2 regions of the Staphylococcus sp. FW104-15G4D genome follow, and region 1 is predicted to be linked to the other one. Evidence: predicted binding sites of a transcription regulator. Region 1 holds the regulator's gene; the other holds the start of a gene.
What was found. Region 1 encodes CtsR, which represses protease genes until heat stress. Its sites were predicted from a motif close to ATGGTCAATAAAGGTCAAACA; they were not measured.
Positions count from the first base shown of each region.

Region 2: a site for CtsR is predicted at 2,009-2,029, ahead of clpP (ATP-dependent Clp endopeptidase proteolytic subunit ClpP). Genes of this name have one in related genera too.

Region 1 is NZ_JBYTCH010000001.1:2,521-11,852, reverse strand. It holds gene AC3WQX_RS00055 (PIN/TRAM domain-containing protein) at 1-798, opposite strand, end outside; gene radA (DNA repair protein RadA) at 956-2,323, opposite strand; gene AC3WQX_RS00045 (ATP-dependent Clp protease ATP-binding subunit) at 2,666-5,119, opposite strand; gene AC3WQX_RS00040 (protein arginine kinase) at 5,134-6,138, opposite strand; gene AC3WQX_RS00035 (UvrB/UvrC motif-containing protein) at 6,131-6,694, opposite strand; gene AC3WQX_RS00030 (CtsR family transcriptional regulator) at 6,714-7,175, opposite strand; gene AC3WQX_RS00025 (NupC/NupG family nucleoside CNT transporter) at 7,330-8,541, shown strand; gene pdxT (pyridoxal 5'-phosphate synthase glutaminase subunit PdxT) at 8,675-9,235, opposite strand; gene pdxS (pyridoxal 5'-phosphate synthase lyase subunit PdxS) at 9,239-9,332, opposite strand, start outside.
Region 2 is NZ_JBYTCH010000001.1:262,641-271,972, forward strand. It holds gene AC3WQX_RS01260 (gluconeogenesis factor YvcK family protein) at 1-564, shown strand, start outside; gene whiA (DNA-binding protein WhiA) at 690-1,634, shown strand; tRNA gene AC3WQX_RS01270 (tRNA-Arg) at 1,813-1,884, opposite strand; gene clpP (ATP-dependent Clp endopeptidase proteolytic subunit ClpP) at 2,075-2,662, shown strand; gene AC3WQX_RS01280 (hypothetical protein) at 2,942-3,124, opposite strand; gene AC3WQX_RS01285 (TIGR01777 family oxidoreductase) at 3,156-4,055, opposite strand; gene AC3WQX_RS01290 (hypothetical protein) at 4,951-5,715, shown strand; gene AC3WQX_RS01295 (hypothetical protein) at 5,766-6,020, opposite strand; gene AC3WQX_RS01300 (sugar-binding transcriptional regulator) at 6,389-7,402, shown strand; gene gap (type I glyceraldehyde-3-phosphate dehydrogenase) at 7,455-8,465, shown strand; gene AC3WQX_RS01310 (phosphoglycerate kinase) at 8,666-9,332, shown strand, end outside.

The DNA.
Region 1 (9,332 bases):
CATAATGCCTTGGACATGACACACTTTATTTAAATTAAAATCCGTTGTAATAACGTGAGCGTGGTAATGTTGTGCTAATTTGATTAGTAAAGTATCAATATCATTATGAGATTTCGTTGGATTTATGACTCGAGTAGGATAGTCTAAATCATAAAGTTGATTAAGAATGTCTAATCCACGCTGACCCTTTTCTCTTTTAACACTATCATTCGCATCAGCTACGACTTGTAATTCATTTATAACACCTTGAGGGATAAGAATATCTCCATCAATAAATCCACAACGAATAATATCTAATATACGCCCATCAATAATTGCGCTTGTATCGATGATTTTAGGGATTGCTTTACGTGTGTTGTAGGACATTGAGCGTGCCATATTTTCAGGCAAAAACATTAACATCTCATCACGTTTCTTTAAACCAAATTGGAATCCAAGATAACATAAAATAATTGTTATTATAATTGGGATAAAATGATTGAGCATTGAATTTCCTATTAGTTCTAAGATGAAAGAAACCATCACAGAAATAAATAATCCAATAATCAAACCAATTGTTGCGAACAAGATTTCAACCGCACTGCGGCGCATTATAATTTGTTCTAGTTCTTTAAAAGCGTATGTGACCTTTTTTAAGAAAAATCCAAATATAATGAAGAACAATATGATCCCTATTAATCCATCTATGTAATGATTAGTGATAATTGGGTAAGTGTTAATCCCTAAATCAGATACTACTTCTGGGATGATGATAATCCCTAGTGCAGCACCGATAATGATATAAATAATTACCACCATTAATCTAATGATATTCAATCTTATCCTCCTCTCATGGCTGTCTATTCATTGTATGTAAATCACTTATTTAACATAATTATAATGAAATTTGTGAAAACTAAATTAAAAAACTATATGCGTTTAAATCTTAAAACTCACTAACTACTATGAGGGAGGATTATGAAGAATGAAGCGCATATTTTAAAGCCTCATGCACAGAAGACACTCCTATGACTTGAATACCTTCCGGGAAAGTCCACCCACCAATATTAGTCTGAGGTATAATCGCTCGTTTGAATCCAAGTTTAGCCGCCTCTTGCACGCGTTGTTCAATGCGTGACACACGTCGAACTTCACCTGTTAGACCAACCTCTCCAACAAAGCAATCTAAACCGTCTACCGCTTTATCCTTAAAGCTTGAAGCTGTCGCAACAATAATACTTAAGTCAACGGCTGGTTCTGTTAATTTCACACCACCAGCAACTTTGATATAAGCATCTTGTTGTTGAAGTAAATAATTCTCCTTCTTCTCTAAAACTGCCATAAGCAAACTTAATCGATTATGATCTATGCCCGTAGCCATACGTCTTGGATTGTTGAAAGTGGTCGGTGTGACTAACGCTTGGACCTCTATTAATAATGGTCTTGTACCTTCCATAGTCGGTACAATTGTTGAACCTGGCACGTTTGTAGAACGTTCTTCTAAGAACATTTCAGACGGATTTAAGACACCTTTCAAACCACTTTGCTTCATTTCGAAAATACCCATCTCATTCGTGGAGCCAAAACGGTTTTTAACCGCACGTAAAATTCGATAAGCATGATGTTCATCACCTTCAAAGTAAAGCACGGTATCCACCATATGTTCAAGTAATCTTGGACCGGCAATTTGTCCTTCTTTCGTAACATGACCGACGATGAACGTTGCGATATCCATTTGCTTTGCGATATTCATTAGACTTTGGGTACTTTCTCTTACTTGAGATACAGAACCCGGTGCAGAACTGATTTCAGGATGATAAATAGTTTGAATTGAATCTACTACAAGTAAATCTGGGCGTTCATCCTTAACTGTTTGATGAATGACTTCTAAATCAGTCTCTGCTAATACATTGAGTTGACTAGAATCTTCTTCTAAGCGATCGGCACGTAGTTTAGTCTGATTGATAGATTCCTCACCTGTAATATATAAGACATTCTTATTTTGAGATAATGCCGCACATATTTGAAGAAGCAACGTAGACTTCCCTATACCAGGATCGCCACCTATAAGTACGAGTGATCCACTGACAATCCCTCCACCAAGGACTCTGTTAAATTCTTTAGAATCCGTTAGAATTCTAGGGGTAGATTCATGTTTAACATTATCCAATTTTTGAACTTTTCCAGCTGCTTCTTTAGATTTCACTCCATGTTTAGGGTTTGCAGCTTTCTCTACAATTTCTTCCATCTGGTTCCATGCACCACAGTTTGGACATTTCCCCATCCATTTAGGAGATTGATAGCCACATGCCATACACTCAAATATTACTTTTTTCTTGGCCACTTCTGCACCTCCAAATTATTATGAACAAATCTATTTTAAACTGACATTTTGATTATGACAAATTAAATGTAAATGATTATGATATAGTCTATTTTTATGTGGTTATTAAACTATGATTTTTTATAAATAATTTTATTTTTGTCTATTTTAATTTCTGCAATTTTGTATAATCGCTAGTGTATTGTTTTTTATTTTCCGGAAAATGAATATCCCATCATCAGTTTTAAACAAATTGAAAAATATGTAAAAAAATGACATCCCTCAAACAGCGAGAGATGTCATTTATTAATGATGCAAATAGCAAACATTACTTTAGTTATTCAATATATTAGCAATAATCAATTAAGCTTCAGTGGTTTCTTTATCATCTGACTTTTCATGGATGTCATATTTGAATTCATCGCCATCATGATCGATTGTGACTTCTTTACCTTCAATTTGATTACCATCTAAAATTAATTCACTAAGATTATCTTCTACAGTTTTTTGGATGGCTCTAATTAATGGTCTAGCACCGTATTCTGGATCGTAACCTTCTTCTGCGATTTTTTCTTTAGCTTTATCAGTTACAGAAATATTGATGTTTTGTTCAGATAATCGATCAGTAAGTTTCTTAACCATCATAGTAACAATTTCTTTCAATTCTTCTTTAGATAGTTTATGGAATACGATGATATCATCCACACGGTTTAAGAATTCAGGACGGAATGAATTTTTGAGTTCTTTCATCATTGTTTTGCGAATTGTTTCGTAGTCATTACCCTCTGAAGCACCGCCAAATCCTGCAAATCGTTGGTCTTGTAATTCTTGCGCACCAACATTTGATGTCATAATAATGACTGTGTTACGGAAATCTACAGTACGACCTTTAGTATCAGTTAGATGACCATCATCTAATACTTGTAGCAAGATATTAAATACGTCAGGATGAGCTTTTTCAATTTCATCAAATAAAATAACTGAGTAAGGTTTGCGTCTAACTTTTTCAGTTAATTGACCACCATCATCATGACCTACGTAGCCTGGAGGTGCTCCAACTAAACGACTCACAGCATGTTTCTCCATAAATTCACTCATATCAACACGAATCATAGCATCATCTTCACCAAACATAGATTCAGCTAATGCACGAGCTAATTCTGTTTTACCTACACCTGTAGGACCTAAGAAGATAAAGCTACCGATTGGACGTTTAGGATCTTTTAATCCAGCGCGAGCACGTCTTACAGCTTTACTAATTGAATTAACAGCGTCATTTTGACCGATAACTCGGTTATGAAGTGTATCTTCAAGGTTGAGTAAGCGATCTGATTCAGTTTCATTAATTTTAGTTAATGGAATACCTGTCCATCCTGCGATAACTTCAGCAATATCTTCTTCAGATAAAGCTGTACTTACACCACCTTGAGAGTTTTTCCATTCGTTTTTAGCTTCTTCATATTGTTTTTCAAGCTTAGATTGTTTGTCTCTTAAGTTTGCTGCATTTTCAAATTCTTGTGCATGAACGGCAGCATCTTTTTCATTTTTTACATTTTCAATTTCTTGTTCAATCTCTTTTAGATTGTTAGGAGTTGTATGACTTTTCAATCTAACCTTAGAACTTGCTTCATCAATAAGGTCAATTGCTTTGTCTGGTAAGAAACGATCTGATACATAACGATTACTTAATTTTGCCGCAGCTTCTAAAGCCTCATCAGATATATTAATTCTATGATGAGCTTCATAGCGATCACGTAATCCTTTTAAGATTTCAATCGTATCTTCAACTGTTGGTTCATCAACTTGAACAGGTTGGAAACGACGTTCTAATGCAGCGTCTTTCTCAATATTTTTACGATATTCATCTAATGTTGTAGCACCAATACATTGTAACTCTCCTCTAGCTAATGCTGGTTTAAGAATATTAGAAGCGTCAATTGCACCTTCCGCACCTCCAGCACCAACTAATGTGTGTAACTCATCTATAAATAAAATGACGTTACCTGCTTGATGAATTTCTTCCATTACTTTTTTCAAGCGTTCTTCAAATTCACCGCGGTATTTTGTACCAGCAACGACAGTTCCCATATCGAGTGACATCACTCGTTTATCTTTTAGAGTTTCTGGGACTTCATTATTAACGATTGCTTGTGCTAAACCTTCAGCTATAGCAGTTTTACCCACACCAGGCTCACCGATAAGTACTGGGTTATTTTTAGTACGACGGCTGAGCACTTCAATCACACGAGTAATTTCTTTATCTCTTCCAACTACAGGATCTAAAGTGCCATCTTTAGCAATAACTGTTAAGTCTCTAGCTAAACTATCTAATGTTGGAGTGTTATTTGATTTATTTGCTTGAGCATTTTTATTACTCATTTCTGGACTACCTAAAGCTTTTACTACTTGCGCGCGTGCTTTTGTAATATTTAAATCTAAATTGGCAAAGACACGTGCTGCGACACCTTCATTTTCACGAATTAAGCCTAGAAGAATATGTTCTGTTCCCACGAAGTTATGATGTAGTTTTCTCGCTTCATCCATTGAAAGCTCAATAACTTTTTTAGCTCTAGGTGTGTAATGTAAAGTGCCCATTTGTTCTTGACCATGGCCAATTAACTTTTCAACTTCTTCAATAACTTTATCTTCAGTGATATTAAAGCTTTCTAACACTTTGGCAGCGATACCTTCAGGTTCTTTCATTAAACCTAATAAAAGATGTTCCGTTCCAATATTTGAATGGTTCAAGCGAATTGCTTCTTCTTGTGCGTGCGCTAGTACGCGTTGTGCACGTTCTGTTAATCTACCAAATAGCATATATAAAATACCTCCTATTTTATATGTTTCCTTAATAAATCAGCTCTTTTTTCATTTACTGTTTTATCATCATCTTCATCTATTAAAAATGGCGATTGAATAGCTACCATTAATTCATTAAATTTAAAATCTTCAAGCGAAATATAGTTTAAATCAATGCCGAGCTTAACTTCACTCAAGCGAAATGATGCTTCTTCCATTGATATGATTCTACTATTTTGTAAAATCCCTAGTGAGCGATAAACTCTATCAAGTGTCTCTACAGGATTATGTTTATCAAGTCTTTCTCTGATTTGTTTTTCCTCATTGATAATTTGATTAACTACTTCAGTTAAGTTATCAATGATGTCGGATTCAGTTTTCCCTAAAGTAAGTTGGTTTGAAACTTGATAAATATGTCCATATACTTGTGAACCTTCTCCATAAATACCTCGAATCGTAAATCCAAAACGATTAATTGTTTGAGCGATACGATTCATTCTCTTCATAATAGAAAGTCCTGGTAAATGTAGCATGACACTTGCGCGCATTCCAGTGCCTATATTAGTTGGACACGTTGTTAAATAACCTAAGTGTTCGTCATAACTTATATCTAAATCACTATCCAACTCATCATCAATATTTGAAGCCCTTTGATATAATTCACGCAACGATAAATCTGTTCCTAACGCTTGAATTCGAATATGATCTTCTTCGTTAATCATTACACTTAAAGATTCATCTTCATTTAACAGCACCGCGGATGCTGGCTGTTTGATAAGTTCTGGACTGACAAGATGTTTCGCAACTAATTTCATTTTACTTTGTTGATCCATAGTGTCTAAACGTTGTAACTTTAAGTTTGGAAGCGCATCTTGAACTTCGTTGATAACTCGAAAACCCTCTTGTTCAGAAGGAAACATCAAAGGATGGACGTGATTTTCTAGATTTCTTGCTAATCTAATACGAGAAGAAATAACTACAGGTGCCTCTTCTGTCATCTTCATCCATTCACTTATATTAGTATGAATGTCACTCATTACGAGACACCTCACTCTCATCTTTTAATGCTTTAATTTCATCACGTACAACAGCCGCTTCCTCGAAATTTTGTTCTTCAATTAATTTGTTTAGATATTTTGTTTTTTCTTCGATTTGCTTTTTAATTGCAAGTTTCTTATATGAAGATTGAGGCGTTTTACCTACATGTTCAAAATGGCCTCCCTGTACACGTCTAACAATATCGATAATGTCTTCTTTAAAAGTTGCGTAACAATTCGCGCAACCGAATTTACCAACGTGCGCAATATCTTTTAAAGTCATTTGACATGTTGGGCATTGCTTTTCCTCTTTGAACGCCATTTCTTGAAAATTAATACCATGTTTCGTAGCAAGATGTTGTAAAATCTGTTTAACTACAAAAGCTTCCTCTATATCATCCTGATGCATATGGTAAGAAGTATCCTCATGAGATTGTTGCCATGGATTATCACCTTGAGCACATATTGAGCATACCCATTTTTCGTGAGTACCGTCTTTACTTTTAACTGTTAATTTTACTTCTGCTTCATTTAAATGACAGTTTTCACAAAGCACGTTCAGACACCTCACTTCATTAATAATAGTTTATAACTGGAAGCAATCGTTTTAAAATATTAGCGCGTATAATATCTCTTGCGACCACATCCATTTTTAATGTCTCTCTATCTATAACTGCTTGGATCATTTTAGCTTCTCTTTGGTTAATTAGACCTTTATCTAGTAAACCATCTATGACATAATACGCTTGTTGTTGAGAAATAGAAGGCCCTATCAATTGAAGTAAGTGATTAATATAACCTGATGCATCTTTATTTTCAATTTTAGTGATTCGGATGTAGCCTCCGCCACCCCGTTTACTTTCTATTTCATAACCATGTTCATTTGTGAAGCGTGTTTTAATAACATAATTTAATTGAGAAGGAACACAATCGAAGCGTTGTGCAATATTAGCGCGTTGTATTTCGACCACATCTTCATTTGTTTCCTCGAATAAATGTTTAATGTATTGTTCTATGATGTCAGACATGTTATGCATGGATATCACCTCTTTTTGACCTTCTTTGACTTTATTATATGACCACCTTTGACCTTTTTCAACCAATTTGATTTTTAAAATTTAAATTTTATGATGTTAGCGCGTTCATTTTATTGTATGATAGAGAATAGAAAAATTTAAAGGAATGAAAAACATGCATATTTTGATTGGGATTATAGGAATTATATTCTTTTTAGCACTCGCATTTTTATTTAGTTCAGATAGAAAAAATATCCGTTGGAAATATGTCGGATTACTCTTAGTAATTCAATTGATATTTGCATTTGTTTTATTAAAAACAAATATAGGTATCACAGTTATTGGTGGTATTTCGTATGGTTTCAGTTATTTATTAAAGCAAGCTGCTGAGGGTGTCAATTTCGTATTCGGTGGTTTTAAATTAGATCCAAAAAACCCTCCATTCTTCTTTAATGTATTGTTACCTATCGTGTTTATCTCAGCGCTTATCGGTATTTTACAATATACAAGAATTTTACCGCTTATAATTAACATTTTAGGTTTTTTAATTTCTAAAATTAATGGCATGGGACGTTTAGAATCTTACAATGCTGTAGCAGCAGCAATTTTAGGACAATCAGAGGTATTTATCTCATTAAAACAACAATTGCCATACATACCTAAACAACGTTTGTATACATTAACTGCATCTGCAATGTCGACAGTATCTGCTTCAATTATTGGAGCCTACTTCACATTAATAGAACCTAAATATGTTGTAACAGCTGTGGTACTTAACTTATTTGGTGGTTTCATCATCGCGTCTATTATCAATCCGTATAAAGTGAATGAAGAAGATGATAAATTATTAGTCGATGAAAGTGAAACTAAAAATCAATCATTCTTCGAAATGCTTGGTGAATATATTTTAGATGGTTTCAAAGTAGCAGTGATTGTCGGTGCAATGTTAATTGGTTATATTGCTCTTATTGCTTTACTTAATGGTGTAGTAAGTGGAATCTTTAGTCTATTATCAGGTGGAACATTGGATTGGAATTTCCAAACGTTAATCGGTTTTGTCTTTGCACCATTCGCATTCCTAACTGGTGTTCCTTGGCATGATGCTGTGCAGTCAGGTTCAATTATGGCGACAAAATTATTATCAAATGAATTCGTTGCTATGCAAGCACTCGGTAAAACACATGGTTTATCTGAGCATGCTAAAGGTGTCACTTCAGTATTCTTAGTATCATTTGCTAATTTCAGTTCAATAGGTATTATTTCCGGTGCGATTAAATCACTAAATGATAAAAAAGGTGATATTGTAGCACGATTTGGATTAAAACTATTGTTCGGTGCAACATTAGTATCATTTATTTCTGCAGCAATTGCAGGATTCTTTATTTAATCAAACGCGAGAGTAACTTAGGAAAGTTGCTCTTGCGTTTTTTTATTTTATGAGCTTACATTTGCTTTTGAAATTCATTTTCCGAAAAATTAAAAACGGCCACCTTTAAGATGACCGTTTATCAAAAGATTAATTAATTATTCTTTATCATATGGTTAATGAAGTATTCAGTTACACGATAATCGTCGGTGAGTTCAGGATGGAAAGAGACACCAAGATATTTACCTTGTTTAACCGCAACAATCTTATCTCCTACTCGGCTAAGAATGTCTACACCTTTCTCAACTTGAGCAATATGTGGTGCGCGTATGAATACACCTTCAATATCTTTAGCAACACCTTTTATATTAAGTTCCGATTCAAAACTATCAACTTGACGACCAAATGAATTACGTTCGACTGTAATATCCAACTTTTTTAAATAGCCAGATTCACCTTCAACATCTTTTGCAAGTACGATTAATCCCGCACATGTGCCAAACATTGGTAAATCAGATTGCTTTAACGCTTCCTTAAAGCCATATAAGTCCATTAGTCTTCTTAGTGTTGTAGATTCACCACCTGGCAAAATCAAACCAGCAATATCTTCAAGTTGTTCAACTCTTTTTACTGCGACACCTTCATGACCACTTAACTCTATGTGACGAATGTGTTCACGAACTGCACCTTGTAATGCTAATACACCTATTTTCATAAATTACCATCCACGCTCTTGCATACGTTCTTCTAAAGAAATTTGGTTGATATCTAAACCTTTCATCGCTGTACCAAGTTCACTAGCCAATTTTCCA
Region 2 (9,332 bases), 260 kb from region 1:
ACCAACATACCTAAAACAAATAAAAAAATAGATCGCGTCTTTTTAGAACCTGGGGATGTTGAACCTATGGAAGAAGCGGTTGAGGCACTAGAACATGCAGATTTAATCGTTCTTGGGCCTGGTTCGTTATATACAAGTGTTATCTCTAATTTATGTGTTAAAGGGATTTCTGAAGCATTACTTCGCTCTAATGCACCAAAACTTTATGTTTCTAACGTAATGACTCAACCGGGAGAAACAGATAATTACGATGTTAAAGAACATATAGATGCAATTTGCCAACAAGTCGGTGAAGATTTTATTGACTTTGTGATATGCAGTAATGAAAATTATAGCAAAGACGTTTTACGTAAATATGAAGAAAAAAATTCAAAACCAGTAGAAGTTCATAAAGAAGAGCTAAAAAACAAAGGTATAAGAGTTTTAACAGCTTCAAATTTAATTGAAATTTCTGACGAACACTTCGTACGCCATAATACTAAAATTTTATCAGGTATGATTTATGAGCTTGCACTAGAATTAACAAGCACAATTCAGTTTAACCCTAATGATAAACATAAATAGTGTTAGTGCAATATTTGTTATGATATGATAGCTTACGTGTGTTTTATCAAAGTTGTGTAATGTAATCTCTATGTCGACCATACATAGATCAAAATAGAGTTGATTTAGGAAGGAATGAGTATTCTATGAGCTTTGCATCAGACATGAAAAATGAATTAACACGTATTGAAGTTGATGAAGCAAATGCTAAAGCAGAGCTCAGTGCATTAATTCGTATGAATGGCGCACTTAGTTTATCTAATCAACAATTTGTAATTAACGTACAGACTGAAAATGCAACGACAGCACGACGAATATACTCTCTTATTAAACGAATTTTTAACGTAGAAGTTGAAATATTGGTTCGAAAAAAGATGAAACTAAAAAAGAACAACATTTATATTTGTCGTACAAAAATGTTAGCGAAAGAAATCTTAAATGATCTTGGAATACTTAAAGAGGGCATCTTTACCCATGAAATTGATCCTGACATGATTAAAGATGACGAAATGAGACGAAGTTATTTAAGAGGAGCCTTTCTTGCTGGTGGCTCAGTAAATAATCCTGAAACATCTTCTTATCATCTCGAAATCTTCTCGCAATATGAAAGTCACTCAGAAGGTTTGACTAAATTAATGAATAGTTATGAATTAAATGCAAAGCATCTTGAACGTAAAAAAGGTAGTATTGCTTATCTAAAAGAAGCTGAAAAAATTTCGGATTTTCTTAGTTTAATAGGTGGTTATCAAGCGTTACTGAAATTTGAAGATGTGCGCATTGTTAGAGATATGAGGAATTCTGTGAATCGGTTAGTAAACTGTGAAACAGCGAATCTAAATAAAACAGTGAGCGCAGCCATGAGACAAGTTGAGAGCATACAACTTATTGATCAAGAAATTGGTTTGGATAACTTACCAGACCGATTGAGAGAGGTAGCTAAATTACGAGTTGAACATCAAGAGATATCATTGAAAGAATTAGGTGAAATGATTTCAACTGGGCCAATATCTAAGTCGGGTATGAATCATCGACTAAGAAAACTTAATGAACTTGCAGATAAAATACGTAATGGAGAACAAATCGAAATGTAAGCATAGGTATTTTTGAAATAAATTCAAAAATACCTCATTTATGTTTAGAAGAGTAGGGTCATGTAAAATTTCATGAAACTACGTTTTATATCGTGTTTTATTAATTGATAAGACAAAAAAGAACGCCGTCATTACAGCGTTTTCAATGTAAAAAATGTATGTAATTTATAGTTAAAAGCCCCCTCGAGAGGAATTGAACCTCTATTATAAGAACCGGAATCTCATGTGTTATCCATTACACTACGAGGGGTAAATGAGGATAGAAACATTTTTCTGTACTAATAATAGTGATAACAGTACAATAAAAACGATAATTCTAGTTTACAAATCTTATAGTTAAGCGTCAAACTGAATTTTTAAATAGTAAGTTCAAAATTTTGACCATTTTTGACTTTTAAGGTAAAATAAAATTCAACAGTTATTACAAGGAGGAAAAATAGATGAATTTAATTCCTACAGTTATTGAAACAACAAATCGCGGTGAACGCGCATATGATATTTATTCCCGTTTATTAAAAGACCGTATTATCATGTTAGGTTCTCAAATTGATGATAATGTAGCTAATTCAATTGTATCTCAATTATTATTCTTACAAGCTCAAGACTCTGAAAAAGACATCTACTTATATATCAATTCACCAGGTGGTAGTGTTACAGCAGGTTTTGCTATTTATGATACAATTCAACATATTAAACCGGATGTTCAAACAATTTGTATTGGTATGGCAGCATCTATGGGATCATTCTTATTAGCAGCAGGAGCTAAAGGTAAACGTTTTGCATTACCAAATGCTGAAGTTATGATTCACCAACCTTTAGGTGGTGCACAAGGTCAAGCGACTGAAATCGAAATTGCTGCAAACCATATCTTAAAAACTCGTGAAAAATTAAATCGTATTTTAGCTGAGCGTACAGGTCAATCAATTGAGAAAATTCAACAAGATACTGATCGTGATAACTTCTTAACTGCTGAAGAAGCAAAAGAATATGGTTTAATCGATGAAGTCATGGAGCCAGAAAGTAAATAATTAAAAGCTAAAAAATCTTTTAGTTAATTTTCTGTTACACTGTCTACAAAGTTACTAACTTTGTGGGCAGTTTTTTTATGTAGTTTTAGCTCAAGGCGTATTCTCGTTATAGGTTCCTTAAAAAATATTTCAATTAAAAAATTGCTTAGAGTGGGTGGAAAAAATCAACATTCAATACTTATAAAAAAAGAGACAACGATATTGTGAAAATTAAAAGTTGAGTTAACATGTTCAACTTGTTTTTAAATCACAAATCATGTCTCTTAATCATTTTATTGCTTAGTGCTTCTTTTCTTTTATAAGTAATCGCAAAACTACAATGAATAATGTTAAACCTACAATTGTAAAGAGTAATGACATTAATATCATTGCAATTGTGTGATCAAATGCAAATATTCCATTCAATATTAATAAAATACTAGCAATAATTAACAAAATATAAGTTAATTGATTGTCTTTCATTTTATAAACCTTCTTCGTACGTTGTAATTTCTTAGGCTTTAACTAAATCATCTAACGCATTCTTTAAATTGTTAAACTTAAACTCAAAGCCGAGTGCGTGTAACTTATTTGGTAAAACCTTTTGAGTGTCTAAAACAACTGTTGACATTTCTCCAAGAACTAAACGCATTGCTAATTTTGGCGCCCAAGTTTCATGAGGTTTATGCATTGCTCTAGCTAAAGTATATCCAAATAAGTTTTGTCTTTCAGGGATTGGTGCTGTTAAATTGAAAGGACCGTGTGCATCTTTATTATCTATAGTAAATATAATACCTCTGATTAAATCATCTATGTGAATCCAAGAATACCATTGTTGACCTGAACCTAATTTACCACCGACATAAAAACGGTACGGTAATTCCATAGTTTGTAACGCTCCACCAGTATCAGAGAGAATAAGTCCAAATCTTCCTAAGACTACTCGTGTTCCGAAATCTTTAAATTTATTAGCGAAACGTTCCCATTGGTAAACAATATCTGATAGAAAATCAAAAGGTAAAGTTTGATATAATTCTGTATAACTATAATATAAATCAGGAGGATAATATCCCATAGCACTCGCGTTAAATAAAACTTTTGGTTTTTGAGTACGGCTTTCAAATAACTCATATAAAGCTTGTGTAGACTGAATACGACTAACCATCATGACTTGTTTATGTGATTTAGTCCAGCGTTTATTGAGCGTTGCACCTGCTAAATTGATAACTACATCTATATCAGGAACGTCATTTTGCCAGCCTTCTTTTGACCAATTGACGTAAGTAATTTTAGATTCATTAGATGTTTTATCTTGTCGGGTTAAAATAGTAATATGTGCATCCGTTTTTTTAATTTCCTTTACTAAATGTGAACCTACCATTCCAGTTCCACCAGTAATTAAGTATTGTTTCATCATTTCACCTCATTTTAAAAATAAAAGCGCTTACCTTATTGATAGTGATTATTAATATTCAAAAATTATACATTTTTTAGCCAATAAGATGTCAAATACTTTTATGAATTTGCATTTAAAATTAAAACATTTCAGTTATAATGAAATTGTACCTTCGATAATTAATTAAACATCTCTTAATTAGTATGAGTATACCCCATAATATACTAACGAAGGTAAATTTTGACTCCCTTTAGTAGTGGATCCATGCGAGCAACGTATGGGTCCTTTTTTATATTTTAAAATACATAAATCACTTTTTACAGAAAATGATTTCAATAGATTTTAAAGTCTCTTTAATTGTTTGATTAGTCTAATTTAAGGTTATTATCTATTAGATTGATGTAATATATTATTACCCAAGTAACCATTTAATTATTACAATGAGGGCTATAATTAATAATGTGATTATAAATCCAGCAATATGATTTGACTTACTGTCTTCATAATTATCATTTTTAATCATCATGTATTTCAAATTATTGTGAGATTTTTTATTTTGTGAATTCTCATTATTAAAGTCATACATTTAATCACGTACCATTCATGTTAAGTTTAGATTAAGAAATTAAAAATATAGTGTTTACTTATGAGTATGATGTTATCATATAAAAAATAGGCAAATGAAAACATACAGTTTTTAGTAAATTATAATTAATTGCTTTTAACTAGTAGTTAGTTCATTATATAAAGTTGAATTATAACTATATATTTCATTCAACTATAGTTATAAGGAAGGTTTTTTATTTTCAAAATGAATTATTGAACAATAAATATCGTAAAAATGAGCATAAAAAACAAACTTAAATTTTATTATATATGAATTCCTAATAATTGAAAGAGAGGTAAGTAAGGAATGAGTGGTTTGGCAAAAATAATTAGTACCATCATAGTATTACTTTTATTAATTGGCTTAGCATTTGGAATATTCTCTTTTGTAGACAGTTCTAAAAAAGCTAATGAGCGTCTTAACAGTGATAAAACTGAACAAAATGATAAGAAGAAAGATGACAAGAAAGATAAAGATCAAGATAAAGACAAAGATAAAAATAAGGATAATGACAAAGACAAATCTAAAGATACTAAAGTAAACAAAACACAACAAGCTCCGCAACAAACACAACAGACTCAACAAACGCGTCAAACACAACAAACACAAGAGACACAACAAACAAAGCAGTCAACACAACAAGCTCCAAGCACATCTGAGAAGACACAACAGACACCAACTCAACAAAGAAACACTCAAGAAAAGCAAAAAACTAAACAACAAAAGGCAGAACCACGCTCATCACAACAAACTCAAGAAGCACAAACAGATGAGAAGACAACTGAGCAGTCTAAGTCAGAAAGTAAAAATGATAATAAAACTCAAGAACAACCAAGTTCAGAAGAGAAATCATCATCTCAACAGCCTAGTTCACAACAACCAAGTTCTCAACAGGATAATAGAAAACAACAATCGCAATCAAATAGTAATACTAGCAATAGTAGTAATCAATCTGTTCAAAAAAACACGAGTCAAACTCAACAATCTAGTAATCAAAGCAGTAGCACTCAGGAACGTTCAAGTAATCAAAGCTCATCCAATAATAGCTCACAAAATTCAAAAGAAGATTAAAAAATTAAGCCAACGTCCTTTAATAAGGATGTTGGCTTTTAATATATTATTTAGAATAACCAATATACTAACCAAGATAATAAAAAGGAGATGAACATGATTGAAAAACACCCTATAGTACATCCACAACCTGTATGCGTACATCCATAAGAATATGTTTTCTTAATCATTCTTTCATCCTCAAATTGATGATCTTCATTGGTATGTTGATTTGATTTAAAATATTCATCATCTTTATAGCGCATATCGCTTGGGTCTATCACTTCTACTTTTTCTTTTGAATCTTTATTATTCTCATTTGTCATTTTGTATCCCTCTTCATGAAAAATCTTTGTCAACAATTTTAATTATAATTGAATTAATCAAGGATTTAAAACAGATGATTATATTTAATATAGCTTGGGTAAAATTATCTCGTAAAGGTAATAAAACAATAATTTAAACCTTTTGGAGCTCATAATGAACACTTCAAGGATGTAAACGTTTTATTATCAACTTTAATAATTATTAATAAAAATATGAGTTAATTTGCTTGCAATTTATTATACGCAATAGTACTATTGCAAGTGTAAAGAGGTTAATTTTTGTCCCAGGTGGGACTTAAAAAGTCAACCCATGGTTGTGAGTAGCCCCTCGATTACCTTTTTATAAAGATATAAGGAGGAAGGTAGTAGTGAAAGACTTAATAAAAGTTCAGCAAAAGCTCATACCTGACCTTGTTGATAAGATGTATCGACGTTTTTCGATTTTAACTACTATCTCTCAAAACCAACCAGTGGGTAGAAGAAGTTTAAGTGAACACATGGACATGACTGAAAGGGTCTTAAGATCTGAAACAGACATGTTGAAAAAGCAAGAATTAATTAAAGTTAAATCAACCGGTATGGAAATCACTCATGAAGGTACTGAAGTCTTATCGCAACTCAGTGATTACTTCAATGTTTATAGTGATGACCATAGAATGGCTAGAGCAATTAAAGAAAAGTTCAACATTAAAGATGTTCATGTTATTCCAGGTGATTCAGATTCGAATCAAACAGTTAAAAGAGAAATAGGAAGACAGGCTGGTCAGTTACTAGAAAGTATTTTATATGAAGATGCAATTGTTTCTGTAACTGGAGGATCCACGATGGCATACGTAAGTGAATCTATTCATTTGCTACCATTTAACGTTTTCTTTGTTCCAGCTCGAGGTGGACTAGGTGAAAATATGGTCTACCAAGCAAATACTATTTCTTCTAGTATGGCTCAACAAGCTGGTGGATACTACACAACATTGTATGTACCAGATAATGTGAGTGAATCTACATATGACACTTTGATGTTAGAGCCATCAGTGATTCATACGTTAGATAAAATTAAACAAGCAAATGTTACAATTCACGGTATTGGTGATGCGCTGAAGATGGCGCATCGACGTCAATCACCAAAAGAAGTGATTGATAAACTTCAACATCATCAAGCCGTTGGAGAAGCTTTTGGATATTATTTTGATGCTCAAGGCAATGTGGTTCATAAAGTTAAAACGATTGGGCTACAATTAGAAGACCTTGAGAGTAAAGATTTTATCTTTGCTGTAGCAGGTGGACAATCTAAAGGAGAAGCAATTAAAGCTTATCTCTCTATTGCTCCAGACAATACTGTATTAATCACAGACGAAGCTGCAGCGAAAGTTATTTTACAATAGTAATAAAAAGTTTAATACTTTTTAAATATCATTTTTAAAGGAGGCCATTATAATGGCAATTAAAGTAGCAATTAATGGTTTTGGTAGAATTGGTCGTTTAGCATTCAGAAGAATCCAAGATGTAGAAGGTCTTGAAGTAGTAGCAGTTAACGACTTAACAGATGACGAAATGTTAGCTCACTTATTAAAATACGACACTATGCAAGGTCGCTTCACTGGAGAAGTTGAAGTTATCGATGGTGGATTCCGTGTTAACGGTAAAGAAATTAAATCATTCGATGAACCAGATGCAAGCAAATTACCTTGGGGAGACCTAGACATCGACGTAGTATTAGAATGTACTGGTTTCTACACTGATAAAGATAAAGCACAAGCTCACATCGATGCAGGTGCTAAAAAAGTATTAATCTCTGCTCCAGCTACTGGTGATTTAAAAACAATCGTATTCAACACTAACCATGATGAATTAGATGGTTCTGAAACAGTTGTATCAGGTGCTTCATGTACTACTAACTCATTAGCACCAGTTGCAAAAGTTTTAAATGATGAGTTTGGTTTAGTTGAAGGTTTAATGACTACTATCCATGCTTATACTGGTGACCAAAATACTCAAGATGCTCCTCACAGAAAAGGCGACAAACGTCGTGCTCGTGCAGCAGCAGAAAACATTATCCCTAACTCTACAGGTGCTGCTAAAGCAATTGGTAAAGTTATTCCAGAAATCGACGGTAAATTAGACGGTGGAGCTCAACGTGTTCCAGTTGCTACAGGTTCATTAACTGAATTAACTGTAGTATTAGATAAACAAGATGTAACAGCTGATCAAGTAAATGAAGCAATGAAACAAGCTTCTGATGAATCATTTGGTTACACTGAAGATGAAATCGTATCTTCTGACGTTGTAGGTATGACTTACGGTTCATTATTCGATGCTACTCAAACTCGTGTAATGACTGTTGGTGACCGCCAATTAGTTAAAGTTGCAGCTTGGTACGACAATGAAATGTCTTATACTTCTCAATTAGTTCGTACATTAGCTCACTTAGCTGAACTTTCTAAATAATTGAAGCATAGTGTATAAGCACGTAATTCAAGTTATTTAAAGTACACATGTCGAGAGAGTAACTCTCTCAAACGTTCATAATTTGATTAGTGCTCTGTACTGTTTAATTAGATATATAAGCTTATGAGTAAGCGGGGAGCACAAACGCTTCTCCGCTTATTTTTATATAAAGTTTTCCTATTTAAAGGAGGAAATTAATAATGGCTAAAAAAATCGTTTCAGATTTAGATTTAAAAGGTAAAGTAGTTCTCGAACGTGCAGACTTTAATGTTCCGTTGAAAGATGGAGAAATCACTAATGATAACCGCATTGTTCAAGCGTTGCCAACGATTAAATACATTATTGAACAAGGTGGTAAATTAGTATTATTCTCTCACTTAGGTAAAGTGAAAGAAGAAAGTGATAAAGAAGGTTTATCTTTAAAACCAGTAGCAGATGATTTATCTAAAAAATTAGGTAAGGAAGTTACTTTCGTACCTGAAACACGTGGAGAAAAACTTGAAACTGCTATCAAAAATTTAAATGAAGGCGATGTATTATTAGTTGAGAATACTCGTTTTGAAGATATTGATGGTAAGAAAGAATCTAAAAATGATCCTGAATTAGGCAAATATTGGGCATCATTAGGTGATGTATTCGTTAACGATGCATTTGGTACAGCTCACCGTGAACACGCATCTAACGTAGGTATTTCTACTCATTTAGAAACAGCAGCTGGTTATTTAATGGAAAAAGAAATTAAATTTATTGGTGGAGTTGTTAACGACCCACACAAACCAGTTGTAGCTATCCTAGGTGGTGCCAAAGTTTCAGATAAAATTAATGTCATCAAAAACTTAGTTAATATCGCTGATAAAATTTTAATTG